2 regions of the Paenibacillus sp. FSL R5-0912 genome follow, and region 1 is predicted to be linked to the other one. Evidence: predicted binding sites of a transcription regulator. Region 1 holds the regulator's gene; the other holds the start of a gene.
The links. The regulator CtsR, encoded in region 1, represses protease genes until heat stress. The targets are predictions, from matches to a motif close to ATGGTCAATAAAGGTCAAACA.
Positions count from the first base shown of each region.

Region 2: a site for CtsR is predicted at 9,147-9,167, ahead of clpP (ATP-dependent Clp endopeptidase proteolytic subunit ClpP). Genes of this name have one in related genera too.

Region 1 is NZ_CP009282.1:7,011,337-7,026,571, reverse strand. Features, by position in the region: rRNA gene R50912_RS29875 (16S ribosomal RNA) at 1-224, shown strand, start outside; tRNA gene R50912_RS29870 (tRNA-Ala) at 328-403, shown strand; rRNA gene R50912_RS29865 (23S ribosomal RNA) at 707-3,635, shown strand; rRNA gene rrf (5S ribosomal RNA) at 3,763-3,879, shown strand; gene R50912_RS29855 (GNAT family N-acetyltransferase) at 4,315-5,487, shown strand; gene R50912_RS29850 (CtsR family transcriptional regulator) at 5,852-6,313, shown strand; gene R50912_RS29845 (protein-arginine kinase activator protein McsA) at 6,344-6,868, shown strand; gene R50912_RS29840 (protein-arginine kinase McsB) at 6,898-7,962, shown strand; gene clpC (ATP-dependent protease ATP-binding subunit ClpC) at 7,999-10,476, shown strand; gene radA (DNA repair protein RadA) at 10,699-12,066, shown strand; gene disA (DNA integrity scanning diadenylate cyclase DisA) at 12,080-13,156, shown strand; gene pssA (CDP-diacylglycerol--serine O-phosphatidyltransferase) at 13,222-13,962, shown strand; gene R50912_RS29815 (nucleoside triphosphate pyrophosphohydrolase family protein) at 14,086-14,481, opposite strand; gene R50912_RS29810 (PIN/TRAM domain-containing protein) at 14,694-15,235, shown strand, end outside.
Region 2 is NZ_CP009282.1:164,549-179,783, forward strand. Features, by position in the region: gene R50912_RS00810 (DUF438 domain-containing protein) at 1-282, shown strand, start outside; gene R50912_RS00815 (ROK family glucokinase) at 522-1,472, shown strand; gene rapZ (RNase adapter RapZ) at 1,519-2,418, shown strand; gene R50912_RS00825 (gluconeogenesis factor YvcK family protein) at 2,476-3,417, shown strand; gene whiA (DNA-binding protein WhiA) at 3,437-4,366, shown strand; gene R50912_RS00835 (HPr family phosphocarrier protein) at 4,464-4,733, shown strand; gene R50912_RS00840 (GNAT family N-acetyltransferase) at 4,807-5,343, shown strand; gene R50912_RS00845 (SIMPL domain-containing protein) at 5,438-6,196, shown strand; gene R50912_RS00850 (PdaC/SigV domain-containing protein) at 6,451-7,557, shown strand; gene R50912_RS00855 (GDSL-type esterase/lipase family protein) at 7,738-8,376, shown strand; gene clpP (ATP-dependent Clp endopeptidase proteolytic subunit ClpP) at 8,463-9,059, opposite strand; tRNA gene R50912_RS00865 (tRNA-Arg) at 9,253-9,327, opposite strand; gene R50912_RS00870 (sugar-binding transcriptional regulator) at 9,661-10,713, shown strand; gene gap (type I glyceraldehyde-3-phosphate dehydrogenase) at 10,830-11,840, shown strand; gene R50912_RS00880 (phosphoglycerate kinase) at 11,958-13,139, shown strand; gene tpiA (triose-phosphate isomerase) at 13,173-13,928, shown strand; gene gpmI (2,3-bisphosphoglycerate-independent phosphoglycerate mutase) at 13,931-15,235, shown strand, end outside.

The DNA.
Region 1 (15,235 bases):
TCGCCTGCATGAAGTCGGAATTGCTAGTAATCGCGGATCAGCATGCCGCGGTGAATACGTTCCCGGGTCTTGTACACACCGCCCGTCACACCACGAGAGTTTACAACACCCGAAGTCGGTGGGGTAACCCGCAAGGGAGCCAGCCGCCGAAGGTGGGGTAGATGATTGGGGTGAAGTCGTAACAAGGTAGCCGTATCGGAAGGTGCGGCTGGATCACCTCCTTTCTATGGAGAATCGTTGCCGGAAGCGGTGACATTCAAATCGGAAGCTAAAGCTTCCAAAAGATACTTAACGCGTATCCATTTGTTCGGTTTTGATGGAATTTGCGGGGCCATAGCTCAGCTGGGAGAGCGCCTGCCTTGCAAGCAGGAGGTCAGCGGTTCGATCCCGCTTGGCTCCACCAACAAACTTCATCAATTTGTTATGTCTAGAAACTTTAATATCGTCTGAATTTTCGAACATCACAGTCGTGATTGTTCCGAAATTTCAGCACCTTGATCCTTGAAAACTGGATACCGAAACGAATTTGCGTTTTAGAACATCTTTTAGCTGAAACTTGTGTAAGCAAGTTGAAATAGTTATTAGTCATGCTGAGCGATGGTTTTGGATTATGAGCGACTTTTGGCTTTAAACAGACTAGCGGACGGATTCATCCGGAAGCGCTGTTTAAAACAAGATGAGCGAATGAGCCAATACCGGAGTGATTGGTTAAGCTAATAAGAGCACACGGAGGATGCCTAGGCGCCAGGAGCCGACGAAGGACGTGGCGAACAACGAAACTGCCTCGGGGAGCTGTAAGCAAGCTTTGATCCGGGGGTGTCCGAATGGGGAAACCCAGCTGTGGTAATTCGCAGTTACTCATTTCTGAATACATAGGAAATGTAGAGGCAGACCAGGGGAACTGAAACATCTAAGTACCCTGAGGAAGAGAAAACAATAGTGATTCCGTCAGTAGCGGCGAGCGAACGCGGAACAGCCTAAACCAAGGGGCTTGCCCCTTGGGGTTGTGGGACGTCTCACATGGAGTTACAAAGGAATATGGTAGGCGAAGAGGTCTGGAAAGGCCCGCGATAGAGGTAAAAGCCCTGTAGCCTAAACTGTGTTCTCTCCGAGACGGATCCCGAGTAGTGCGGGGCACGTGAAACCCCGTATGAATCCAGCAGGACCATCTGCTAAGGCTAAATACTACCTGGCGACCGATAGTGAAACAGTACCGTGAGGGAAAGGTGAAAAGCACCCCGGAAGGGGAGTGAAATAGAACCTGAAACCGTGTGCTTACAAAAAGTCAGAGCCCTATTACTGGGTGATGGCGTGCCTTTTGTAGAATGAACCGGCGAGTTACGTTTAACATGCAAGGTTAAGTCGAGAAGACGGAGCCGCAGCGAAAGCGAGTCTGAATAGGGCGAATGAGTATGTGGACGTAGACCCGAAACCGTGTGATCTACCCCTGTCCAGGGTGAAGGTGCGGTAACACGCACTGGAGGCCCGAACCCACGCATGTTGAAAAATGCGGGGATGAGGTGGGGGTAGCGGAGAAATTCCAATCGAACTCGGAGATAGCTGGTTCTCCCCGAAATAGCTTTAGGGCTAGCCTCGGTGAATGGAGTGGTGGAGGTAGAGCACTGATTGGGTGCGGGGCCCGCAAGGGTTACCAAGCTCAGTCAAACTCCGAATGCCATTAACTTCTTGCCGGGAGTCAGACAGTGAGTGCTAAGATCCATTGTCAAAAGGGAAACAGCCCAGACCATCAGCTAAGGTCCCCAAGTGTGTGTTAAGTGGGAAAGGATGTGGAGTTGCACAGACAACCAGGATGTTGGCTTAGAAGCAGCCACCATTGAAAGAGTGCGTAATAGCTCACTGGTCGAGTGACTCTGCGCCGAAAATGTAACGGGGCTAAACACACCACCGAAGCTATGGCTAGATACTTTGTATCTGGGGTAGGGGAGCGTTGTATGTAGGTTGAAGGTGTACCGTAAGGAGCGCTGGACAGCATACAAGTGAGAATGCCGGTATGAGTAACGAAAAGATCAGTGAGAATCTGATCCGCCGAAAGCCCAAGGTTTCCTGAGGAAGGCTCGTCCGCTCAGGGTAAGTCGGGACCTAAGGCGAGGCCGAAAGGCGTAGTCGAAGGACAACAGTTTGAAATTACTGTACCACCGTAATCCGCTATGAGCGATGGGGTGACGCAGGAGGGTAGTGACGCGGACTGATGGATATGTCCGTCTAAGCAGTGAGGCTGATGTGTAGGCAAATCCGCACATCAATAAGGCTGGGCTGTGATGGGGAGCGAAAATTGTAGTAGCGAAGGTCATGATCTCACACTGCCAAGAAAAGCCTCTAGCCAGGAGAAGGTGCCCGTACCGCAAACCGACACAGGTAGGCGAGAAGAGAATTCTAAGGCGCGCGGAAGAACTCTCGTTAAGGAACTCGGCAAAATGACCTCGTAACTTCGGGAGAAGAGGTGCCTCGGTAGGGTGAATAGCCCGAGGGGGCCGCAGTGAAAAGGCCCAAGCGACTGTTTAGCAAAAACACAGGTCTGTGCGAAGCCGCAAGGCGAAGTATACGGGCTGACGCCTGCCCGGTGCTGGAAGGTTAAGGGGAGTGGTTAGGGGCAACCCGAAGCTGTGAACCGAAGCCCCAGTAAACGGCGGCCGTAACTATAACGGTCCTAAGGTAGCGAAATTCCTTGTCAGGTAAATTCTGACCCGCACGAATGGCGTAACGACTTGGGCGCTGTCTCAACGAGAGATCCGGTGAAATTTTAATACCTGTGAAGATGCAGGTTACCCGCGACAAGACGGAAAGACCCCATGGAGCTTTACTGCAGCTTGATATTGAATTTGGGTACGATCTGTACAGGATAGGTGGGAGCCGTAGAGGCAGGAGCGCAAGCTTCTGCGGAGGCGCCGTTGGGATACCACCCTGATCGTATCTAGGTTCTAACCTAGTACCCTAAGCGGGTACGGGGACCGTGTCAGGCGGGCAGTTTGACTGGGGCGGTCGCCTCCTAAAGAGTAACGGAGGCGTTCAAAGGTTCCCTCAGAATGGTTGGAAATCATTCGCAGAGTGCAAAGGCATAAGGGAGCTTGACTGCGAGACCTACAAGTCGAGCAGGGACGAAAGTCGGACTTAGTGATCCGGTGGTACCGCATGGAAGGGCCATCGCTCAACGGATAAAAGCTACCCTGGGGATAACAGGCTTATCTCCCCCAAGAGTCCACATCGACGGGGAGGTTTGGCACCTCGATGTCGGCTCATCGCATCCTGGGGCTGAAGTAGGTCCCAAGGGTTGGGCTGTTCGCCCATTAAAGCGGTACGCGAGCTGGGTTCAGAACGTCGTGAGACAGTTCGGTCCCTATCTGTCGTGGGCGCAGGAAATTTGAGAGGAGCTGTCCTTAGTACGAGAGGACCGGGATGGACGTACCGCTGGTGCATCAGTTGTTCCGCCAGGAGCATGGCTGAGTAGCTACGTACGGACGGGATAAGCGCTGAAAGCATCTAAGCGTGAAGCCCCCCTCAAGATGAGATTTCCCAACTAGTAAGACCCCTTGAAGACGACGAGGTAGATAGGTTGGAGGTGGAAGTGCAGCAATGCATGGAGCTGACCAATACTAATCGGTCGAGGGCTTATCCAAATTTCTTAGAGCGCAGATTCGTTTCGGATTCAGTTTTCAGGCGATCAAGCCTGTACGCCATGAAATTCATTCACACATCCGTGATGAACCGAATTTCAAGCGGCAGCGTCTGTTTCACAGACGCATGTTTGGTGGCGATAGCGGAGGGGTTCCACGCGTACCCATCCCGAACACGACCGTTAAGCCCTCCAGCGCCGATGGTACTTGGACCGAAGGGTCCTGGGAGAGTAGGACGCCGCCAAGCACATGAAGCCATTGTTGAGCAATCGACAATGGCTTTTTTGGTTTGTGCAGGGTTGTGGAAAAGCTGTGGATAAATTTCAGCAACTGCTGAAAACTTACGCACATGTGGATACAATTTCAGGAAGAAGTCTTTTCCCTGATAATGTGGACTGAAACGCATATTCAGGCGAATGAGTCAAGAAAAAACCTAAGTAATCCACTGTTTTTGTGGATAAAAAGTGAATTTTGTGGATAGATAAATATGAATCGTGGATAACTAATTTTTGCGGGGAAGAAACTCTTTCCGGTTTTTTGTTTTACTGTACCAAGCCTGTGGATAACTTTTGTTCACGGGCTATTTTTGTACCTCATTAGCTTCTGGGCAATTTGCTTGATATACTCAATCTGAGCAACTATTGGACTCTATCTCTATAAATTCATTAACGGGGTGAGCAGCATGGAAATAAGGCAATTGCATGCAGATGATTTTGAAGAAGGCTTAGGCTTGTCTGAATATGCTTTTCAGTACAAGGTGTCCGGAGAAGACAGGGAACGCGCCAGAGAGAAGTTCAAGCCCGAACAAATATGGGGAGTATTCGAAGGACCGAGTTTATGTGCCAAGCTGGTACTTCTTCCCCTGCAGGCATACATACAGGGCAAGCCCGTATCTATGGGCGGAATAGCCGGTGTAGCCACGTGGCCGGAGGACCGCAGGCAGGGATATGTGGCCAAGCTGCTGACCCATGCGCTGCAAACAATGAACGAGGCGGGTCAAACGCTGTCTTTTCTGCACCCGTTTTTAATCCCCTTTTACCGGAAATTCGGCTGGGAAGTCTATTGTGAATATAAGAAATACAACATACCTGTGGATAAATTTCCGCGGAAGGCTGAAATACGAGGCTCTGTGAAGCGCGGGGCGGCTGATATTAAAGTATTGCAACAGCTGTATGTCTCATTTGCAGCCCGGTACAACGGGACACTGCAGCGTACGGAGGAATGGTGGAAGGAAAAAGTACTCGATGAAGATACACATCAGTGTGTATTTTATTCGCAGCAGGGTGAACCGGAAGGGTATGTGCTGTATAAAATAGTGAACAAAGAACTGGTCATTGATGAATTTGTCTATCTGAATGAGAAGGCCCGCCAAGGGCTGTGGACTTTTCTGGCTAACCATGACTCGATGATCACCGGAGCTTCATTGAAGCTGGTGCCTTCTGATGATATCCTGCCGTATCTCCTTCCCGATCCGCGGATTACGCAGGAGAATTATCCATATTTCATGGCACGTATTGTTAAAGCTAAGGCTTTTGTGGAGAACATGACTTTAAACGTGCTAAGCGGCGTTCAGGAACGGCTGCTTTATATTGAAGATGAGCATGCCCCCTGGAATAACGGCCTGTGGCGTTGGACAGCAGCTGAACATGGGGAGGTATCATTTACTCAGATCCAGGGGGATAGATCAAACGCTGATCTTATATGCAATATTGGTACACTTACCGCGCTGTTGATGGGATATAGACGTCCAGCTGAAATGGCCCGATATGGACAGTTATCCGGTACACATGAAGCTGTAGATTGGCTGGAGGGGCTGATCCCGCAGGCGCAAACGGCTTTATTTGATTTTTTCTGACAAACCTGAAGGCTCTTCCGCTTACCGTAGAAGCAGGGGGAGCCTTATATACATAACTCCTTGCAATGGGATCCGTGAAGCTATTCGGAATACAATACGGTTAAAAAGTAAAAAATAAGAGCAACCACTTGGAATTCAGTGAGAATATGTTATAATATGAAAAAAGTCAAAGAAAGTCAAAGTCAACGCGAGCCTGGCAGCAGTGTTCTTAGGATTGTAACAGTTGGTGGTCGGGCTACGTACGAAGGCTATTGCAGCCGATTCGCACTTCAGTCCCCGGGTTAAATTCTTTAGAGCTATGTATGGACGGCGGACGTTGGCACAGCACAAGCTTAACCAAGGCTTACACACTGGAGGATGAGTGATGCGTAATATCTCCGATATTATTGAACAATATCTGAAGAATATTTTGCATGAAAGTCCCGAAGGTACGGTGGAAATTCAGCGCAATGATCTGGCGGACCAGTTCTCCTGTGTGCCGTCACAGATCAATTACGTCATCAGTACACGCTTTACTTTGGAAAAGGGATATGTAGTGGAGAGCAAACGCGGCGGTGGAGGGTATATCCGGATTCAGCGCTTCGAGCTGCCTCAGAATGTGGCACTGTATGCACACCTGAACTCCACAATAGGGAATGATATTGACCAGAATTCCGCCGAAGGACTGATTTATCAGCTGGAGGAGGCCCGTTTTCTCTCCAAGCGTGAAGCGTGTCTTATGCGGTCCGCTGTTTCCCGGGAATGCCTGACGGTTAATCTGCCGTACCGGGATGAGATTCGTGCCAAGCTAATGAAGGCCATGCTAATCTCTTTGTTAGGTAAATAATTGTCAAAATGTGAGGGAGGGACACCGCTTATGCTATGCCAGGAATGCGGGGTCAAACCGGCTACACTCCACTTCACGAAGATCGTGAACGGAGAGAAGACAGAATTTCATATTTGTGAAAGCTGTGCGCGGGAAAAGGGGGAGCTTATCCCCGGTACTGCCGGAGGATTCTCCATACACAGCTTGCTTTCCGGACTGCTTGATCTGGAGAGCGCAGGCAAGGGCAAGTCAGAGGCCGCACAGACTGTGCAGGGGCTGCAGTGTGAGAACTGCGGTATGACCTATTCACAGTTCAGCAAGCTGGGACGTTTCGGCTGCAGCTCCTGCTACAAATATTTTGACAGCACGCTAGACCCGCTCTTCAGACGGGTACACGGAAGTACGGCCCATGTGGGCAAGCTTCCCAAACGCGCCGGTGCACAGATCATGTGTAAACGCCAAATTGACGAGCTGAAGCAGGAATTACAGCAGAGCATTATGCAGGAGGAGTTTGAAACTGCAGCTGAGCTGAGGGACAGAATCCGCAAACTTGAAAAAGAAATGCCACAAGAGTAAAGTCTTTGATATATAGGAGGGGATTCCACATGTCAAGTCTCCGGTTTACCGAACAAGCACTCAGTGACTGGATGCGCTGCGGCGGGAGTCATTCCGAGATTGTTATCAGCAGCCGCATGCGTATTGCCCGTAATCTGGAGCACCTTCCTTTCCCGCTACTAGCGTCTGCGCAGCAGTCGGAAGAGGTGCTGGAGCAGCTTGCTCCTGTATTTCAGGGAGAAGCCTCTGCGGATTTCGGCAACTTTCAGCTGCTGAGGCTGGATGAGCTCGATGAGCTGGATAAAAAAGTACTGGTGGAGAAGCATCTGATCAGTCCTAATCTGGCTGATGATTCCAAAGGTGGAGCAGTCATTCTTAATGAGGACGAGTCAGTCAGCATTATGATCAACGAGGAGGATCATCTCCGCATTCAATGCCTGTTTCCGGGCCTGCAGGTCAGAGAGGCTTGGGTAAGGGCAACAGCCATCGACGATATCTTTGAGGCTGCTGTGAATTACGCCTTTGATGACCGCAGAGGGTACCTGACCAGTTGTCCCACCAATGTGGGGACAGGGCTTAGGGCTTCAGTAATGGTTCATCTGCCGGCGCTGGTCATGACCCATCAGATTAACCGGATTCTATCCGCAGTTAATCAGGTTGGTCTTACCGTTAGAGGAATTTATGGTGAAGGCAGCGAAGCAGTAGGGAATATCTTTCAGATCTCCAACCAGATTACCCTTGGTCAGACCGAGAATGAGATTATTGAGAATCTCCACAGCGTAGTCACCCAGATTATAGAGCATGAGCGGAACGCGCGGGAACGCCTGCTTGTGGATTCCGCCCTGCGGATTACCGACCGCATCAAACGTTCATACGGGATTCTAGCCTACGCGGCTGTGATGGAGCTTAAAGAGTCTGCACAGCGGCTCTCCGATCTGAGGCTTGGTGTAGATTTGGGGATACTGGAAGGGCCATCGATTTCAGTGCTTAATGAGCTGAATGTCAAGACGCAGCCGGGCTTTCTGCAAAAGCTGTTCGGCGACGAGCTTTCGTCTACCGAACGCGATATGTACCGGGCGAAGCTGCTCCGGGAGACACTGGGATCACAACATTAATTATAGATATATATTATCCGTGGAGGTGCAGGAGATATGATGTTTGGAAGATTTACGGAACGAGCACAAAAGGTGCTGGCGCTGGCGCAGGAAGAAGCCGTTCGTTTGGGACACAACAACATTGGGACAGAACATATTTTGCTCGGATTGATTCGTGAAGGTGACGGCATTGCCGCCAAGGCACTGATCGGACTCGGTCTGGGTCTGGAGAAGATTCAGGATGAAGTGGAAACGCTGATTGGCAGAGGTCAGGAACAACCGACCAACATCGCTTATACTCCTCGTGCCAAAAAAGTTATCGAGCTGTCTATGGACGAAGCCCGCAAGCTGGGACATACGTACGTGGGCACTGAGCATATCCTGCTCGGACTCATCCGTGAAGGAGAGGGCGTAGCTGCCCGTGTGCTGAACAATCTCGGGATCAGTCTGAATAAGGCCCGTCAGCAGGTGCTGCAGCTTCTGGGCAGCAGTGAAGCCACTTCAAGTCATAGCGGTGCTCCGGTAAATGTCAGCACACCAACGCTGGATGGTCTGGCCCGTGACTTGACTGCCTATGCCAAGGACGGCAACCTCGACCCGGTTATCGGCCGCAGCAAGGAAATTGAACGTGTCATTCAGGTGCTCAGCCGCCGTACCAAGAATAATCCGGTACTGATCGGTGAGCCAGGGGTTGGTAAGACAGCAATTGCTGAAGGCCTGGCCCAAAAGATCATCAACAATGAAATTCCCGAAACCCTGCGCGACAAACGCGTAATGACCCTGGATATGGGTTCTGTTGTTGCCGGTACGAAATACCGCGGTGAGTTCGAAGACCGCCTCAAAAAAATCATGGATGAGATTCGCCAGGCAGGCAATATCGTGCTCTTCATCGATGAGCTGCATACCCTGATCGGAGCCGGTGGTGCGGAAGGTGCAATTGATGCCTCCAACATCCTGAAGCCCGCTCTGGCCCGTGGTGAATTGCAGTGCATCGGTGCCACAACGCTTGACGAATACCGCAAATACATTGAGAAAGACGCTGCACTTGAACGCCGTTTCCAGCCGATTACGGTGGATCAGCCTTCTCCTGCAGAAGCTGTACAGATCTTATTCGGTCTTCGGGACCGTTATGAAGCCCATCACCGGGTGAAGATTACGGATGAAGCTATTGTGGAAGCTGTGAAGCTGTCCGACCGCTATATCCCTGACCGGTTCCTGCCGGACAAAGCGATTGACCTGATTGATGAAGCAGGCTCCAAGGTAAGACTTAACTCTTACACGATCCCGCCGAATCTGAAGGAACTCGAAATGCGTCTGGATGATATCCGCAAGGAGAAGGATTCCGCTGTACAAAGCCAGGAATTCGAGAAGGCTGCAGCGCTGCGCGATACCGAGCAGAAGATCCGTGAAGAGCTGGACACAACGAAGAACCAATGGAAAGAGAAACAGGGCCGTACGGACTCCCAGGTTACACCTGAGGATATCGCACAGGTGGTTGCCAGCTGGACCGGCATTCCGGTCAGCAAGCTGAAAGAAGAAGAGACAGACCGTTTGCTGAACATGGAGTCTTTGCTGCATGAACGTGTAATCGGGCAGGATGAAGCCGTTAAGGCTGTCAGCCGGGCACTCCGCCGGGCGCGTGCGGGTCTGAAGGATCCGAAACGTCCAATGGGCTCCTTCATCTTCCTCGGTCCAACCGGGGTCGGTAAAACAGAGCTGGCACGGGCACTTGCCGAAGCAATGTTCGGTGACGAGAATGCGGTAATCCGTATCGATATGTCGGAGTACATGGAGAAGCACTCTACATCCCGTCTGGTCGGGGCTCCTCCAGGCTATGTAGGATATGAAGAAGGCGGACAGCTGACTGAGAAGGTACGCCGCAAACCGTATTCCGTTGTCCTGCTGGATGAGATTGAGAAGGCTCACCCTGAAGTATTCAATATTCTGCTGCAGGTACTGGAAGACGGCCGTCTGACCGACTCCAAAGGCCGTGTAGTCGATTTCCGCAATACCTTAATTATCCTCACCTCTAACGTAGGCGCACAAGCGATCCGTAAGAATTCGACTCTGGGCTTCACGGCGGTGCAGGATGCCGGTGCCGATTACGGCAATATGAAGGGCAAGGTAATGGAAGAGCTGAAGAAGAGCTTCCGCCCTGAGTTCCTGAACCGGATCGACGAGATCATTGTCTTCCACTCTCTGGATGAGAAGCATATCGCCGAGATCGTTACCCTGATGTCCGAGGAGCTGCGCAAGCGTCTGCGTGAGTATGATGTAGACTTCCTGCTTACCGACGGCGCCAAGGCGTTCCTGGCCAAAGAGGGCTATGACCCGGCCTTCGGTGCCCGCCCGCTCCGCCGGGCGATTCAGAAGCACATCGAAGACCGCCTTTCCGAAGAGCTGCTTAAGGGCAACATCAAGAAAGGTGATTCCCTCAACATTGATGAGGTGAACGGTGAGCTTGTGGTAACCAAAGTGGAAGTGCCGGCCGAGCTCTCCCTGGAGAAGGAAGAGAAGGAAGTCGAAACTGAATAATTTTCCAGCAATATGAAACAAAGCTCCCGCTCCTCCGTATAGAGGGGCGGGAGCTTTTATATGTCCGGAGTGATTAATTCTGCCCCGAATCAGGCAGGTTAAGGAGGACGCAAACGAAAAGTAGATCTTAAGTGACCTTTCGTTCAGTGTGCAGAAATGGTAAACTTTGATTAAGAGAAAATTATCCGCAATTTTAGCAAGTTCGGACCGTAAGGAGCGCACATGGCCAAACCAAAAACAAAATTTTTCTGCACCGAATGTGGTTACGAATCACCGAAATGGTTCGGGAAATGCCCGGGCTGCCAGGAATGGAACTCCATGGTGGAAGAAACGGAAAGCGTAGTCAAAACCCAAGGCATGAATGCACCTATTTTTCAGAGTAAAGAAAAGGCGCAATCGATCATAAATATAGAAAGTGACAAAGAGCCGCGTATCCTTACAGGCATCGGAGAGCTTAACCGTGTGCTTGGCGGCGGTATCGTTCCCGGCTCGCTAGTACTGGTCGGTGGTGACCCCGGAATCGGGAAGTCCACACTGCTGCTGCAGACATCGCACGCCCTTACAATACAGGGGCTCCGCGTTCTGTATATCTCCGGGGAAGAATCGGTGCGCCAGACTAAGCTTCGGGCTGACCGCCTCGGGGCGTTGTCGGCGGAACTGTACGTTCTCTGTGAGACGAACATGGAGAGCATTGAAGAAGCAATCGAGCAGATTAAGCCGCAGTTTCTGGTCATCGACTCGATCCAGACCGTATTTATGCCTGAAGTGACCAGTGCGCCAGGCAGTGTAACACAGGTGCGGGAATGTACGACAAGATTTATGCGGATTGCCAAGATCCGTGGAATTGCAACGGTACTTGTAGGACATGTAACGAAAGAAGGCGCAATTGCCGGTCCACGGATGCTGGAGCATATGGTGGACTGTGTGCTCTATTTCGAAGGAGAACGTCATCATACGTACCGGTTGCTACGGGCGGTGAAGAACCGCTTTGGCTCAACCAATGAAATCGGTATTTTCGAGATGGGTGAGGTTGGCCTTACCGAGGTGGAGAACCCTTCCGAGCTGTTCCTTTCTGAACGGCCGCTCGGAGTGGCTGGTTCCGCGGTTGTAGCCAGCATGGAAGGCACAAGACCGGTGCTTGTCGAATTACAGGCGCTGGTTGCAGCAACCCATTTCCCTTCGCCCCGCAGAATGTGCACAGGTATGGATCATCAGAGAATGGCGCTGATCATTGCTGTCCTGGAGAAACGGATGGGCATGTTCCTGCAGAATCAGGATGCTTACCTCAATGTTGCCGGAGGTGTTAAGCTGGATGAGCCGGCGGTGGATCTGGCAGTCGCCGTCAGTATTGCTTCCAGCTTCCGGGATATTCCGACCAAGCCGTATGATGTGTTTTTTGGGGAGGTAGGACTTACCGGCGAGGTGAGAGGGGTGTCACGCGCAGAGATGCGGGTGAAGGAGGCCGCTAAGCTCGGCTTCCGGCGGGTAATTATGCCTGAGAAAAGCATGAAAGGCTGGAAGCATCCGCAGGATATCCAGATTATAGGCGTCAGCACCGTAGCAGATGCACTAGCGGTCGCGTTAGATTAGGGGGCACAGGGACATGAAAGAATACAATCCATTAGATAATATGAATGATCTGCTTAGAATGGCCGCACCCGGAACACCTTTCCGGGAGGGGCTGGAGAATGTGCTGCGCGCGAAGACCGGGGCACTTATTGTTGTCGGATACAGTCCGGAAGTGATGGAAGTTGTCGATGGCGGATTCTCCATTAACTGCGATTTTTCACCCAATTATTTATACGAGCTGGCCAAAATGGACGGAGCGATCATCCTGAGTGAGGATCTGAAGCGGATTCTGTATGCCAACACCCAGCTGATCCCCGATTCCTCCATTTCATCCATCGAGACCGGCATCCGTCACCGGACCGCTGAACGGGTGGCTAAACAGACCGGCAAACTGGTTGTTTCCATTTCCCAGCGGCGGAATATAATCACCCTGTATCAGGGCTCTATCCGCTATGCGCTGAAGGAGATCGGAGCGATTCTGGCCAAAGCCAATCAGGCGATTCAGACCCTAGAGAAGTACAAAGCCGTGCTGACACAGGGGTTGACTAACCTTTCTGCTGCCGAATATGAGGGGCTTGTGACGGTGGCTGAGGTAGTCGGCGTGATCCAGCGGGTAGAAATGGTATTGCGGATCAAAATGGAAATTAAGCGTTATATTAACGAACTCGGCAATGAAGGCCGGCTGATCAGCATGCAGATGGAAGAACTGGTCGGAAATACAGAGGAAGAAGCCTGGCTTCTGTACAGAGACTATGCAAGAGAGGAGCAGGAGGACAAAATCCGCGAAATTATCGCCGGGCTGAAGAGAAGCAGTGACGATGAACTGATGGATGACAACCATATTGCCCGCTTGCTGGGCTATTCCTCCACGGCTATTGCATCCGAGGAAGCCGTAACTCCGCGCGGTTACCGTCTGCTCAACAAAATTCCGCGGCTGCCGAATGTGATCATCCACAATCTGGTGGAACGCTTTGAAATGTTGCCTAATCTGATGACAGCGAGCATTGCTGAACTTGATGAAGTGGACGGCATTGGCGAGGTGCGGGCACGCAATATTCAGGACGGACTGAAGCGGCTCCAGAAACAAGTTCTTATTGACAGGCAAATGTAAATAACATACAATCACGTAATATTGGGAACCCATGAAGTTCAAAGTAGGAAAATTGAGGTGAAGAAATGATACAAAAATCAATTCCGAGTCTTTTTACCATCGGTAATCTGATGCTTGGAATGTTTGGTATCATGATGGCGTTTGACGGTAAGCTGAGCATGGCCGCTATCATGGTGATTATCGCTATGCTGCTCGACGGGCTCGATGGCCGTGTTGCGCGCGCGCTGAAGTGTGAGAGCGAGTTCGGCAAGGAACTGGATTCCTTATCCGATGTAGTATCTTTCGGCGTGGCACCAGCGCTCATTATGTATCTCACAAGCCTGCAGGATTTAAACTCTGCACTAGGATGGACCATTACAGCGATTTTCCCGGTGTTTGGAGCTTTGCGTCTGGCCCGGTTTAATGTCCGCCCGGGAATTCCGGGATATTTTGTAGGATTGCCGATTCCTGCTGCAGGTGGCGTTCTGGCCACGCTGGCACTTTTTCATAAAGATGTATCTGCACCGTTTATGATTGTCGCTACCCTGCTGTTGTCTTACCTGATGGTCAGCACAGTGAAGTACCCTAACTTCAAGAAGATCGGCTTTCCCAAAAAGGCAGTTATAGGTGCCCCTGTAGTAATTGTGATCGCCGTAGCGGTAGCTGTTGTTTTCCCTGAACAGATTGCCAAGCTGATCTTTGCTTTGCTTGCGTTATATGCCCTATACGGGTTCAGACAGAGCCTGGGCCTCTTGACAGCCCGCCGTCAACGCCGCCGCAGGAAGAGACATGCGGAGGATAAGGTGTATCACTCCAAGAACGGATAATTCTAACTACGTACGTATTACTTTTTTTTATCTATACAGAAAAGGCTGTGCCCTTCCTGACTCAGGGGAAGGCACAGCCTTTTCTGCATTGGTAACGGATGAAGGAGAGCGCGGGCAGCCCTGCTAGGACAAGTTAAATAATCCGAGTGTAGCGCATTTTTGCGATTCCTTAGACACAACCTCGTCCATATTAATATCGAGCAAATTGCAAAGTGCAGACATATAGAACAGCTCCCGGCCCAGTTCTGAGGCAATGACCTCCCGGCAGTTCTCACACAGTTCACCTTCTAGGTGGGTTCCGGCAAGCTCTTTGGCTTGTTCAAGTCCCAAAGCCGGTTCGAAGACCTGCTTGGTTGCGTGAAGCTGAATGCAGCCGCATTCAGTAATGGATTTGACGACAGCTCGGTTGACGGATGCACTGCTCTGTCCGTTCTTGGACATTACATCCAGAAGACTGCGGTGACGGAGCAGCAGTTCGGAAACTTGATCCTGGAAAGCCTGTAAACTTGGTGCGCTCATTTTCCATTCACCCCTGGGTTCGTAATTGAGTTCATTATATGCCAGGGCCTCCCCTGTTTTCAATAAGGAATAGAAGTTTACGGCTGGGCTTTGCAAACCAGAAAATTAATGGATTCAGAAAAAATAACGGTTCCCCGGATTATCGTCCTAAAAATTGGAACATACTGGTGAGGTATAGATGATTTTTGGATGAATAGAAGGAGGTGCTGGTTATGTGGAAAAAGATTATTTTGACGCTTGCCGGGTTATGTGGAGCCTGGTCCGGTTATTCGCTATATCATGCAGCAGAAAGAGGGTTCCCGGAAGGCATGGGAAAACTGGGTGATAGCTTGCCCGTGGAAGGAAGCATTTTGTTTGCGGTGCTGGGTGCCATTATTTTTTTGTTTGCGGGGACGTTATGCGCGGATTGGGCGGGTACAAAACTGCAGGAGGCGGTTCAGTATTGTTCGCGTATACCGATGAGCGAACTCGCTGCAGGCGCTGCAGGGCTTACAGGAGGTCTGCTGCTGTCACTGCTGCTGTATCCGGTCATGGCCTGGCTCGGCAAGGCCGGAGAGCTGCTGCAGGTGGCAGCAACCCTGGCTCTGGGTTATATGGGCCTGCGGATCGGGCTGGAGAAGAAGGAAGAGCTGGCTTCGCTATGGACTACCGGACGCTGGGGGCGTTCTGCTGAACCGGAGGGCCGGGGACCTGAGGAGCATAAGATTCTTGATACGAGCGTTATTATCGATGGCCGGATTGCTGATATCTGCAA
Region 2 (15,235 bases), 870 kb from region 1:
AAGGAACGGATCTTCGCCCGGACCAAGGCGGTTATCGGCCGTACGGTGCAGAACTGTCATCCGCCGCAAAGCGTACATGTGGTGGAGAAGCTGCTGGCGGATTTCAAGGCAGGCGTTAAGGATGCTGAGGATTTCTGGATTGCCATCAAAGATAAATTCATCTATATCCGCTACTTCGCAGTACGTGATGAGACCGGCCGCTATATGGGGACGCTGGAATTCACACAGAATATTGCTCCGATCCGTGCCTTAGAGGGGCAAAAGCGTATTTTGTCGGAATAATGGCAGATTTACAGGGACCAGGGCAATAGAAGATTACTTTCAGACTTTCTTGCCTGCCCGGTGAGAAGGTCTTTTTGTTAGGCGGGTTGTCCGCAGATGAAGCATGTAAAAACATCCCATACCGCTTCCCGAAGAACATTCCCCCGGGTGTATCGCCTTTCCTTGACCGCAGGGGAGGCTTCTATTATAGTGGGTACGTAGGATTAACTATTTTAGCATAGAAAAAGGTGGCTTGTAACATGTCTGAACATATCTACGTTGGCGTGGATTTAGGTGGAACCACGATTAAGGTTGGAATCTGCAATGCCGAGGGAAGCCTGCTGCACACTTACGAAGGTCCAACGGGGACCGCAGACGGCGTCGATGCCGTTATCGATAATATCGAGAAGTATGTGCGCCTGATTGTGGAGGACTCTCCGTATTCCTGGGAACAGCTTGCCGGTGTGGGAGCCGGGCTTGCCGGGTTTACGAATATTCGTGAAGGAATCATCATCCTTGCGCCCAACATAGGATTTAGAGATGTGCCGATCCGTTCCATTCTGGAAGGTCGTTTGAACAAGCCTGTCAAAATAGACAATGACGCCAATGTCGCTGCGCTGGGCGAGGCTTGGAGCGGTGCAGGACGCGGCATTGAGAATTGCGTCTGCTATACGCTGGGTACAGGGGTAGGTGGCGGAATTATTATCAATGGCAAGGTGTATCAAGGCTTTGCCGGTCTGGCCGGAGAGCTTGGCCATATCACAGTAGTTCCCGATCTGGAAGCTATCCAGTGCGGCTGCGGGAACATGGGCTGTTTGGAAACCGTTTCCTCTGCGACTGGCATTATCCGCATGGCGAATGATGCAGTGGCCCGCGGGGACCGCACCACTCTGTCCACGGTGGAGAAGATTGCGGCCAAGGAAGTCTTTGACGCTGCCAAGGCAGGCGATGAAGTCGCTCTGCGTATTGTGAACCGCGCAGCATTCTACCTGGGCAAATCGATGGCTGCGGTGGCTGCTGTACTGAATCCGGAAGTGTTTATCGTAGGCGGCGGCGTATCCAAAGCCGGCGATATTCTGTTTGACGAAGTCCGCCGTGTCTTCGCCAAGCTGACACCTGCGCCTCTGCAGACGGGTGTTACTATTGTGCCTGCGGAGCTTGGCAATGATGCCGGTATTATTGGTGCGGCAGGTCTTTTGCTGCGTTCTTAAGGAGCAGGAATTATTCATATACTAACCTTAGGGAGGGGACGCTGTAATGACCGAACTTGAGCAACTTTCGCCCGGTCGTGCCACCCTGATTATCATTACAGGCATGTCGGGAGCAGGCAAGACGATTGCAGTGCAGAGCCTGGAGGATCTCGGCTTCTTCTGCGTCGATAATCTTCCGCCAGTGCTGATCCCGAAGTTCGCCGAACTGATTGAGCAGTCCAAAGGCAAAATCGCCAAAGTGGCGCTCGTGATCGACCTCAGGGGACGGGAATTCTTCACCGCTCTATCGGAGTCTTTAGCCTATATCAAGGATGAGTCGACCATAGGCTTTGAGATTCTCTTCCTGGATGCAACAGATTCAGTGCTTGTACAACGCTACAAAGAGAGCCGGCGTCACCACCCGCTTGCTCCCAAGGGCATGCCGCTTGACGGTATCCGGATGGAGCGCCAAATGCTGGAGGAGCTCAAGAATTCAGCTACCCTGTGTCTGGATACCAGCAGCATGAAGCCGGCACAGCTTAAAGAAAAAATTGTATCACGGTTTTCCCATCTCGGAAAAAGCACCCTCTCCGTTAATATTACTTCGTTTGGGTTCAAGTATGGTATTCCGATTGATGCTGACCTGGTGTTCGATGTCCGCTTCCTGCCTAATCCGCATTATGTGGATCAGCTGCGGCCCAAGACAGGCCAAGACAACGATGTGTATGACTATGTGATGAAATGGCCTGAAACGCAGACGTTCCTGACCAAGCTGCTTGACATGCTTCAATTTCTTATTCCGCAATACCGCAAGGAAGGCAAATCCCAGATTATTATTGGCATCGGCTGTACAGGCGGCAAACACCGTTCTGTAGCCATTGCGGAATATCTGGGCAAAATGCTGGGGGTAAGCGAGACGGAATCGGTAGCAATCAGCCATCGGGATTCCGAACGTGATCGGCATTGACGAGAGAAGGGATGAGTAGTGACTGAAGAACAAGGGCAGCGTCCGAAGATCGTCGTCATGGGCGGCGGTACCGGGCTGTCTGTTATGCTTCGGGGGTTGAAGGAGAAGCCGCTGGATATTACGGCTATCGTAACCGTGGCAGATGACGGGGGGAGCTCCGGGATTCTGCGCAGCGAGCTACAAATGCCGCCTCCGGGAGATATCCGTAACGTACTGACGGCTATGGCCGATGTAGAGCCTCTGATGGCGCAGATCATGCGCTACCGTTTCAGTACCGGAGAGGGTCTCGCCGGGCACAGCCTGGGCAATCTAATTCTGGCAGCGCTGACAGACATCTCCGGTGATTTCGTTACTGCGGTCAGAGAGCTAAGCCGCCTTTTCGCCGTCCGTGGCCGGGTGCTGCCCGCTGCTGGCGAAGCGGTGGTACTGCACGCCGAGATGTCGGATGGAACCCTGATTACCGGCGAATCCAAAATACCGGAGGCCGGCGGTATAATCAAACGTGTGTTTCTGGAGCCCGCCGATGTGGAGCCTCTGCCGGAGGCACTGGAAGCGATCCGGAATGCGGATGCCATTCTGCTCGGTCCGGGCAGTCTGTATACAAGCATTCTGCCGAATCTGCTGGTGCCGAAGCTGGCTGAAGCCGTTGTGGCCTCGGATGCGATCAAAATATTCGTATGCAATGTAATGACCCAGCCAGGTGAAACGGATAATTATACGGTCAGTGATCATCTTCAAGCGGTATATGACCATATCGGACTGCATCTGTTCGATTATGTAATTGTGAACGATGGAGAGATCCCGGAGCAGGTACAGATCAAATATGCCGAGAAAGGCGCACGTCCGGTGCAGCTTGACCGCGATGTCGTTGACGGCAACGGATATAAGGTGATTGCCGACAAACTGGTATTATTTAAAACTTATTTGCGGCATGATACAGATAAGCTTAGCCACCATATTTTCCAGCTGGTTCAGGATTGGATTGACAGAAAGAGTTAACATGAAAGAGGTGAGCCCCTTGTCTTTTGCGGCCCTTACCAAAAAAGAGCTGACGATGGTCGAGAGCCAGCCCTGCTGTGAGAAAGCGGAAATGTCAGCGCTGATCCGGATGAATGGTTCGGTGCAGCTTTCGAGCAAAAAGGTTGTTCTCGACATTTCGACGGAGAACGCCGCGATTGCAAGGCGGGTATATTCTTTACTTAAGAAATATTACCAGGTCCATATCGAGCTGCTCGTGCGTAAAAAAATGCGTTTGAAGAAGAATAACGTCTATATCGTAAGAATCCCAAACCGGGTTCAGGAGATCCTGAAGGATCTGCGGATTGTCTCGGAAGGCTTCATCTTCACCGATGGGATCGATGATGAAATCGTCGGCAAGAACTGCTGCAAGCGTGCTTACTTGCGCGGGGCCTTCATGGCTGGCGGTTCGGTGAATAATCCGGAGGGTTCCTCGTACCATCTGGAAATTGCTTCGATGTATGAGGAGCACTGTAAGGCGCTCGTGGAGCTGGCTGGTGAATTTCACCTGAATGCCCGCTGCATAGAACGCAAGAAAGGCTTCATCCTATACATCAAGGAAGGCGAGAAGATTATTGAATTCTTAAGTTTGATCGGAGCCCATCAGGCGCTGTTCAAATTTGAGGATGTGCGGATCATGCGCGATATGCGCAATTCGGTCAACCGGATCGTCAACTGCGAAACGGCCAATCTTAACAAAACGATCAGCGCTGCGGTACGCCAGATCGAGAATATCAAGCTGCTGCAGCGTGAGGTGGGACTGGAAAGCTTGCCGGATAAGCTGCGCGAGGTTGCAGAAATCAGACTTGCACACCCGGATATCAACCTGAAGGAAGTCGGCGATATGCTGGGCGGCACCGTCAGTAAATCAGGCGTAAACCACCGTTTGCGCAAAATTGATGAGCTGGCTGACAAGGTGCGGGGCAGTTGATTATTTTTTTTCTAGTGCGGTAGAGGTTATAATGATATAATATTATAAAATTAATGTGAAATTTTTGGGCAGATCTCAAATAGGGGGTAAGCGTTTCATGACAAAGCACCCGGTAGTTGTTCGGTTGAAGACGGGGCTCCATGCTCGGCCGGCAGCATTGTTTGTGCAAGAAGCTAATAAGTTTTCGTCGGAGATTTTCGTGGAAAAAGACGATAAAAAAGTTAACGCCAAAAGTATCATGGGCATTATGAGCCTTGCAATCAGTTCCGGTACGGAGATTTATATCAGCGCAGATGGCGCAGATGCGGAACAAGCTGTAACCGCTTTGACAAGTCTTGTAAGTAAGGAAGAACTCGAGAATCAATAAATGCTACAACGTCTTACCGAAAGCCCTTAGGGGCTTTTTTTCATATTATTTATGTACAAGGGGAGATACACAGATGAAGATCCAAGGCAGCGAGGTAACCTTAGTGGCGCCTACAGAAGCTCTCAGAGAGCCCTATCTGGCATTTTATGAAGAGTGGAAGGCCAGCGGAGAATCATTCGTTCCCTGGGTAGTCGAGATCGATCCTGCTGACTTTGCCGGTATGCTTCAGTCTCTGCGTGAGCATGCCGGTGGTGTGAATATCAAAGACGGATGGGTGAGCAGTTCAACCTTCTGGCTGGTGACAACGGATCAGCGGGTGGTAGGTGCCGTGAACATCAGACACCGGCTGACGGAAACTTTACTTCGTACAGGCGGGCATATCGGCTATGGCGTGGTCCCTTCGGAGCGCAGACGGGGCTATGCCAGTGAACTTCTGAGGCAGGCTCTCCTGAAGGCTGGGGAACTGGGTATAAAGAAGGCGCTCGTGGTCTGCGACGCCGTCAATACAGCTTCAGAGCGGACGATCCGCAAGAATGGCGGAATAGAGGATAGCGAATATATCGAGGAGGACGGGAATGTCATCCGGCGTTTTTGGATAGAGACGGAATAAATTATTAAATAACGTACATAGGATATGCAACTTTTGCCATGCTGGTCCGTCTAGAGGGTACCAACACTTAAAGAAGCGAAAGGGGATGGCAGGCATGATGAAATTTGGCAAATCAATCGGAGCAGTGCTGCTGGCAGGAAGCTTGATTATAGGAGGAATGGGGCTGAGCGGGGTGCTAAAAGGTCCTGAAAAGGCTTACGCTGCCGACGAGGTGCAGAAGAATATTGTGAGCGTGGTGGGCAAGGGTGAACTTGCGATCAAACCGGATATCGTCTATCTTTCGATTGGGGTAAGTACCACTGCCGATACTGCGCAAGAGGCGCAGAAGGGTACCGCAGCAAAGATTGCGAAGCTGACTGCATTATTCAAAACAACCTGGGGAATTGCCGACAAGGATATTCAGAGCACCCAGTTCTATGTACAGCCTAATTACGTCTATAGCGAAAAGGAAGGCCAGCAGGTTAAAGGCTATAATGCCCAGCATACGCTGAAGATTTCCTACCGTGATCTGACTAAGGTCGGACAATTGCTGGATGCAGCATCTACGGCAGGCGCGAACAATATCGGCAATGCAAGCTTTGCGATCGAAGATCCATCAGCCTTTGAAGCACAGGTCATCGAAAAAGCAATGCTGAACGCAGATGTAAAAGCGGCAGCGATTGCTAAAGCGGCGAAACGTGGACTGGGCCAGGTGGTAACGGTCATTCAGAGCGATGACGGGAATAACCCGGTTGTCTTCGTTGAACAGGCCGCTATGTCCAAAGCAGCGAATGATTCAGCTGCCGGAAGTTCCGTTGAACCCGGAGAGGTTAAAGTAACCACTCAGCTGAGCGTGACCTATGAATTGAAATAAAGTGACCGCAAAGAGGCGCTTGCTCTGCTGTTTATGGCAGGGCAGGCGCCTTTTTTAGAAGAAATTTTCTTTGAAATCTCTCAAATTGTTTAAATTAATGTAATAAGGTTGATAGAAAGACTCTTCAATCCTTAAGAAACTGTAAAGCGCATTGTAACATCCGCGAACCTTCTTATCCTTATAATAGGAAGAGTGAAGCTGAGGGAACACATCACGTAAACTATCATCGTACCAGCGGAAGGGGAAGAACAACAATGAAAATGAATGATACTTCGAAGAAATACGCCCGTAAGTGGGGCGCAGGAATGATTGCAGCAGGAATGCTAATCGGTGGAGGTGTACTCCCGGCAGGCATTACCCAGGCTGCTCCAGCGGCGGCTCAGGTGAAAGCTGCCTCCTCCCCGGTCGTGCTGAAGGTAAACGGTAAGATTACAGCGCAGACAGGGCTTTTCCAAGACGGGAAGGTATGGATTCCGGTAACGTTTATGCGCGATGCGCTGGGGATGCCGCTATCTTATGATAAAGCTGAGAAGACGTATACCATCGGTACAGGTACTACACAAACTAAATTGACGGTTACTGAATACTATACTACGATTAAAGTGAATAATTATTTTATCGGTGAATATGAAGTGAAGAATCTGAATAACCGCTTCTATGTTTCGTTTGACCTGCTCAGTGATTACTTAGGCTACAAGGGCGACTGGAGTGCCACTACGGGACGGCTCAATGTGATGAAGAGAACGCAAAATGCGGTAACTATAAAGACTGAGAGCTATGTTAAGGACCATAAAGATGCACCGATTAAGCTGGATTATCCACAGGTCAGCGGTCTTGCTAGTAGCGAGGCTGAGAAGGCGATCAATGATACAATCAAACAGACGATTCAGAAATATGCGGCTTACGCTGAAGATCAAATCTCCCTTAAATCCGAGGACGACCGTCCGTATGAATTCGAAGGCGGTTATGTGGTCACTTATAATCAAGACGGCGTGCTCAGTCTGATCACGAATCAATACGGGTACACCGGCGGCGCACATGGATCGACTATCCGTAATGCCTTTACCTTCTCACTTAAGGACGGCAAACGCCTGCTGCTGGGGGATTTGTTCAAGGCTAATCCTAACTATAAGAAACAGCTGAATGCCAAAGTATCTACTGAAATCAAAGCAAACGGAGGTTATCTGGGAGGATTCACAGGCCTGAATACAGAGAAAAACTTCTATCTGAAAGAGGGCAAAGCCGTGCTCTTCTTCCAGCAATATGAGTATACTGCATACGCTACAGGCTTCCCGGAGGTAATCTTCAGCTTCAAGGAGCTGCTGCCTGATGGAAGCAGTCCGTTCGCTGCACTGAAATAACGTATAGGCTTCACTATTCCAGTACCGGTAGCTTCATCTATCCTGCCCTTGCATTTCCTCCGGGAGACATAAGGGCAGGATTTTTTTTGCGGGCCTAATAAGGCCGCCCTGCCGTTACCACATCCCCTGGGCAGTCATAAGCTAAAGAAAGCAAGCAGCTTATAGCAGGGAGGGAAGGCTATGGTCTATCAGTATACGGCCATTGGAGATTCATTAACGACCGGGTTCGGGGCACTGCCCGGGAACGGATTTGTTCCCGTCTACCGCCGGATGGCAGAAGGGCGGCTGCAGACTCCGGTGGCTTCAGCGAATCTTGGAGTGAACGGTCTGACAACAGCAGGGCTGGAGCAGCGTCTCAAGACTGATGGCGGCTTTCGTTCTGCGGTTAAGGATGCGGAGATCATCACCGTCTCTATCGGCGGTAATGATCTGATTAAGGCCGCTAAAGCCGCGGCGGGGAGGCCAGGTGAGCTGAATGGATATCTGCAAAAAGCGCTCCGGGAATGCAAACGGAATTTCAGTGATATTATGAGTACTCTGGCACAGCTGAAGGCAGGAACGCGAAGTCCTTACATTATCCGGATTGTAGGTCTCTATAATCCGTATCCTCAGGTGGATGCGGCCACAGATTGGGTGCGGCAGTTCAACTCCTATGCTGCCGGCTACAGCAGTTATGTTGTGAGGTTTGCTTCCATTTATCATGAATTTGCCGGCAATGAGCGGGGGCTGCTGTTCCTGGATCATATCCATCCGAACGGCAGGGGCTACCGGGTGATCGCCGGCAAGCTGGATGCCCTGGGATATGGAAACTTGAGGTGAAACATCTGTATATATGCCACATAAAGAGGCTGCCGCAGACCTGTAGGTCCGCGGCAGCCTCTTTATGTGTTGGTGAAGTATAGAAATTAAACGCCAGTCGGCAATGTCTTCTCAATGACTTTATCGACAATACCATATTCAGCTGCATCGGCAGCACTCATGAAGTAGTCACGGTCGGTATCCTTCTCGATCTTCTCGATCGGCTGGCCCGTACGTTCGGACAGGATACGGTTCAGCTTCTCGCGCAGCTTGATGATGCGGCGGGCGCGGATTTCGATATCTGAAGCCTGACCCTGGGCACCGCCGAGTGGCTGGTGAATCATAATTTCGCTGTTCGGCAAGGCAAAGCGTTTGCCCTTGGCGCCGGCGTTCAGCAGGAAGGCTCCCATGGAAGCGGCCATCCCTACACAGATGGTGGATACATCCGGTTTAATGTACTGCATTGTATCAAATATAGCCATACCCGCTGTAATGGAACCGCCAGGGCTGTTCACATACAGGTGAATATCCTTATCCGGATCCTCGGCAGCCAGGAAGAGCATTTGTGCGATGATGGAATTGGCTACCACGTCATTAACCTCCGTTCCAAGGAAAATGATGCGGTCCTTCAGCAGGCGGGAATAGATGTCATAAGCGCGCTCACCGCGGTTGCTCTGTTCTACTACCATAGGAATATAACTCACGTGGAAAACCTCCTTGAAATTGGTGCTTCGAATGTGTTCATTTTTTACTGTTACCGTATTAACCACATGATAAACAAATTCAAACAAAAAGTCAAAGAAAGTCAAACTTAGTTTCAAAAAAAAGAGCCATCAATTGGCTCTTTGGTTAAATGTAGTATAAGCATTGCTAAATTATGTACAAAAGTGAACATAATGGCGCGCCCGCCAAGAATCGAACTTGGATCTCAGGCTTCGGAGGCCTACGTCATATCCATTGGACCACGGGCGCAACAGAAATTATTATAATACACTTCTCGCATAAAAGCAATGTGTAAAACCCATCGTTCAAAAAATAGTTTTTTCCGACCTTCACAGGCAGATACTAGCTTCCAACCTGACAGTCAGGTGCTGGAGGTTATCAGTCATGCAATTAAGGTCATGGTTACCTCTTACAGACCGGCAGATGTATAAGATGAAACCAGTCTGAGAATTATAGTCTCGGAACACTTGCACTCCGCGTCAGTTTTGGGTAGAATATGGGTGGGACTTAAAAAGTTAACCCGGGACATTTTGAGACCACGAACAAGGGAAAAGAGAAAGACGAAGTTGCAGGAGTGAAAGCATGCGTAATTTATTGGAAATCCAAAAGCAGCTTCTGCCTGATCTCATGGAAACCCTTAAGAGACGGTATACGATTCTACATCAGATCATGCTGTCCGATATTATTGGGCGCAGAACGCTTGCCGCCTCGCTTGATATGACCGAGCGGGTGCTGCGCGCCGAGACGGATCTTCTGAAATCGCAAGGGCTCATTGAGATCGAGAGCGTCGGCATGCGCGTTAGCGAAGCCGGGCGCAGACTGCTTGACCTGATGGAGCCGATCGCCAAGAGCCTCTTCGGCCTGGATGATCTGGAAGAGAAAATTCGTACTACGTACGGTCTCAGTAAAGTAGTTGTTGTACCTGGCGACTGCGAGACCTCACTGTTCACCAAACGTGAACTGGGGCGTGCAGGTTCGAAGGCACTGCTCAGTGTACTGCGCAGTGACGACACGATTGCTGTCACAGGCGGATCGACCCTGGCCGAAATGGCCGATCAGTTGACCCCGCCGCTATCCCTTTCCTATAAGAACGCCTGGGTAGTTCCGGCGCGTGGAGGATTGGGAGAGAGCATGGAGATCCAAGCCAACACCATTGCTTCGACCATGGCTAAACGGATTGGTGCCAATTACCGTTTGCTGCATGTGCCTGATCTACTCAGCGGCGATGCCTATCAGTCGCTCGCACTGGACTCCAATATTGGAGAGATTGTGGAGATTATCCGCAGATCGCGTATTATTGTGCATGGAATTGGCGATGCCATTGAAATGACTCACCGCCGCAAGCTGGACCCCGCTACAATCTCAGAGATTCAGGACGAGGGTGCGGTAGCCGAATCGTTCGGATATTATTTCAATGAGAATGGTGAGGTGGTTCATACCATGATGACCATGGGGCTGCGCCTGGAAGACATTATGCGTACAGAAGTCGTTATCGGTATTGCCGGCGGCAAACGCAAGGCTAAGGCCATTCATGCGATGCTGCGGTTCGGCCAAGAGGATATTCTCGTAACAGACGAGGCGGCGGCTGTCGAAATTGGCAAAGAAATCGACAAACAGTTGCAGCAAGTCCTATAGCTTCCATTTTATGGGGCGCGCGCAAAGGTATTATGCATTATACTTAACCTTGTTGTCTTGACGAGCCTCACGGCTTGTCTTGAATAAATAAAACGAAATCTAGGAGGAACTATTCAATGAGTGTAAAAGTTGGTATTAACGGTTTTGGACGTATTGGACGCCTTGCATTCCGCCGTATTCAAAATGTAGAAGGTATCGAAGTGGTAGCAATCAATGACTTGACTGACGCTAAGATGCTTGCTCATTTGCTTAAATATGATACAACTCAAGGTAAATTCCAAGGCGATGTTGAAGTTCACGACGGCTTCTTCAAAGTTAACGGCAAAGATGTTAAGGTTCTTGCTAACCGCAACCCTGAAGAACTTCCTTGGGGAGAGCTTGGCGTTGATATCGTTCTGGAATGCACAGGGTTCTTCACAACTAAAGAAGCCGCTGAAAAGCACCTTAAAGGCGGAGCTAAGAAAGTAGTTATTTCTGCTCCAGCTACAGGCGACATGAAGACTGTTGTTTACAACGTTAACGATGACATCCTTGACGGAAGCGAAACAGTAATCTCCGGCGCATCTTGCACAACGAACTGCCTGGCTCCTATGGCCAAAGTTCTGAACGACAAATTCGGTATCATCGAAGGCTTGATGACTACTATCCACGCTTACACAGGTGACCAGAATACACTTGATGCTCCACACGCTAAAGGTGACTTCAGACGTGCCCGCGCTGCTGCTGAGAACATCATTCCTAACACTACCGGTGCTGCTAAAGCAATCGGCCTGGTAATTCCAGAACTTAAAGGCAAACTTGACGGTGCAGCACAACGTGTGCCTGTAGCTACTGGTTCCCTGACTGAGCTGGTTACTGTTCTGGATAAGAGCGTAACTGTTGAAGAAATCAACGCAGCAATGAAAGCTGCTTCCGATCCGGAAACTTATGGCTACACTGAAGATGAAATCGTATCTTCCGACATCAAGGGTATGACTTTCGGTTCCCTGTTCGATGCTACACAAACTAAAGTTCTGACTGTTGGCGACAAACAACTGGTTAAAACCGTTGCTTGGTATGACAATGAAATGTCCTACACTGCACAGCTTGTTCGTACTTTGGAGAAATTCGCTAAACTTGCTCAATAATACCGATTTCATATAAGCAGTACAATTGAGCGGAAACAATGAAAGTCTGTTTCCGCTCTTTCTAAATGAAATGGATTCGTGAATGAACCAATTTTGGGTGTGGAGGAAATGTTAATCATGAACAAAAAAAGTGTCCGTGATGTAGAAGTAAAAGGCAAACGCGTCTTCGTGCGTGTGGATTTCAACGTGCCAGTGGAAGACGGTAAGATCACTGATGATACCCGTATCCGCGAAACCCTTCCAACAATTAAATACCTGATTGAGAACGGTGCAAAGGTCATTCTGGCCAGCCATATGGGCCGTCCTAAAGGTGAATTCGTCGATTCCATGCGGTTGACTTCCGCAGCTGTACGTCTGTCCGAATTGCTCGGCAAACCGGTAGCCAAAGCAGATGAAGCGATTGGCGAAGCGGTAAAAGCACAAATTGCTGAACTGAACGAAGGCGACGTGCTTGTGCTTGAGAATGTCCGTTTCTATAAAGGGGAAGAAAAGAACGACCCTGAACTGGCTAAGCAGTTCGCTGAACTGGCAGACCTGTTCGTCAATGACGCATTCGGCGCGGCTCACCGTGCCCATGCTTCGACAGAAGGTATCGCTCACTTCCTGCCTGCCGTATCCGGCCTTCTGATGGAGAAGGAATTGTCCGTTCTGGGCAAAGCCCTGTCGAATCCGGAACGTCCCTTCACTGCCATCATCGGCGGTTCCAAAGTTAAAGACAAGATCGACGTGATTGACAACCTGCTGACTCTGGCTGACAACGTATTGATTGGCGGCGGCCTTTCTTACACCTTCACCAAAGCTCAAGGCTTCGAAATCGGCGAATCTCTGGTAGATAATGAAAAGCTCGAAGCTTCGCTCGGATTTATCGAAAAAGCTAAAAAGCTCGGTAAAAACTTCCTGCTTCCTGTAGACGTTGTTGTCGCTGACAAGTTCGGTGCAGACGCTAATACCAAAGTGGTAGACATTAACGAAATCCCTGAAGGCTGGATGGGTCTGGACATTGGTCCTAAGACTCGTGAAATCTATGCTGATGTGATCAAGAGCTCCAAGCTGGTTGTATGGAACGGACCTATGGGCGTGTTCGAAATCGACATCTTTGCTGAAGGAACCAAGGCTGTAGCTCAAGCTTGCGCAACTACCGAAGGTTACACAGTAATCGGCGGCGGTGATTCCGCAGCAGCAGCAGAGAAATTCCACCTCGCAGACCAAATGGATCATATCTCCACTGGCGGCGGCGCATCACTCGAGTTCATGGAAGGCAAGGCACTTCCAGGCGTAGAAGCACTGAACGACAAGTAAGACGTAGAAGGTAGAAGGAGGCAATCCATTACTATGAGTAGAACACCTATCATTGCCGGCAACTGGAAAATGTTCAAAACCGTTCCGGAAGCCGAAGGCTTCATCGCTGAAATCAAAGGTCAGGCGGAAGTTGAAGGCGTAGAGACTGTAATCTGCGCACCATTCACTAACCTGCCTGCACTTGTTGCAGCGGTACAAGGCACCAGCATCAAAATTGGTGCTCAGAATCTTCACTTCGAAGATAACGGTGCTTACACAGGCGAGATCAGCGGCGTAATGCTGAAGGATCTCGGTGTGGAATACGTGATTATCGGTCACTCCGAACGCCGTGCATACTTCGGTGAGACGGACGAAATCGTCAACAAAAAAATGCATGCGGCATTCCGCCACGGCATTACACCAATTGTCTGTGTAGGCGAAAAGCTCGAAGAGCGCGAAGCAGACCAGACTAAAGATGTATGCAAAGTGCAGACTGAAGCGGCATTTGCCGGTCTTAGCGCGGAACAGGCAGCAAGCGTAGTTATCGCTTATGAGCCTATCTGGGCTATTGGTACAGGTAAATCCTCTACTTCCCAGGATGCTAATGAAGTTATTGCTTACATCCGTACCCTTGTAAAAGGCCTGTACGATGAAGCAACTGCTGAAGCTGTCCGTATCCAATACGGCGGCAGCGTGAAGCCTGAGAATGTAACGGAGTACATGAGTCAAAGCGACATCGACGGCGCTCTAGTCGGCGGTGCCAGCCTGCAGCCTGCTTCCTTCGTTTCACTCGTTGAGGGGGCGAAATAAGAATGTCAGCACCAAAACCTGTAGCTCTAATCATCATGGACGGTTTCGGTTTGCGTAATACGGATGAAGGCAACGCAGTTGCCCAAGCCAACAAACCGAACTACGATCGTTACCTGAAACAATATCCGAATACTACACTTACCGCTTGCGGTGAAGCTGTAGGTCTGCCGGAAGGACAAATGGGTAACTCTGAAGTAGGGCACCTTAACATCGGCGCAGGCCGGATCGTATACCAGGATCTGACCCGCATCGATAAGTCGATCCGTGATGGGGAATTCTTCGAGAACGAAACGCTGGTTGCTGCGGTGAGAAGCGCCAAAACAACCGGCAAAAAGCTTCACCTCTATGCACTTGTATCTGATGGCGGCGTACACAGTCACATTAACCACCTGTTCGCGATGCTCGATCTGGCCAAAAAAGAAGATTTGCATGAAGTTTATATTCATGCCTTCATGGATGGCCGCGACGTACCACCCGACAGTGGACAGAAGTTCATTCAGGACCTGGTAGCCAAGATCGAAGAGGTTGGCGTAGGTACGATTGCTACGGTATCCGGACGTTATTATGCCATGGACCGTGACAAACGCTGGGAACGTGTAGAGAAAGCTTATCGTGCAATGGTTTACGGCGAAGGCCCTAAATATACCGATGCACTTCAGGCAATCACTGGATCTTACCAGAATTCTGTGTATGATGAATTTGTAGAGCCAAGTGTGATTGTAGATAGTCTTGGCAACCCGGTTGCGACAGTGGAAAGCGGCGATTCCGTCATTTTCCTGAACTTCCGTCCTGACCGTGCGATCCAGCTGTCGCAAGTATTCACGAACTCCGATTTCCGCGGCTTCGACCGTGGTCCTAAGTTCCCGGAGAACCTGCATTTCGTATGTCTGACTACCTTCAGCGAGACGGTTCAAGGCTACGTGGCTTATTCCCCGAAGAACCTGGACAACACCCTCGGTGAAGTGCTTGTTCAGCAGAACAAGAAGCAGCTGCGTATCGCGGAAACTGAGAAGTATCCGCATGTTACCTTCTTCTTCAGCGGCGGACGCGATGAGGAGCTTCCTGGCGAAACCCGTATCCTGATCAACTCACCGAAAGTGGCAACCTATGATCTGCAGCCTGAGATGAGCGCATACGAAGTGGCGGCGGCCTGCGTAGCGGAGATCGAAGCAGACAGACAAGATGCCATTATCCTGAACTTTGCTAACCCTGATATGGTTGGACACTCCGGGATGCTGGAGCCTACCATCAAGGCAGTTGAAGTAACGGACGAATGCGTAGGTAAAGTTGTGGATGCAGTAGTTGCC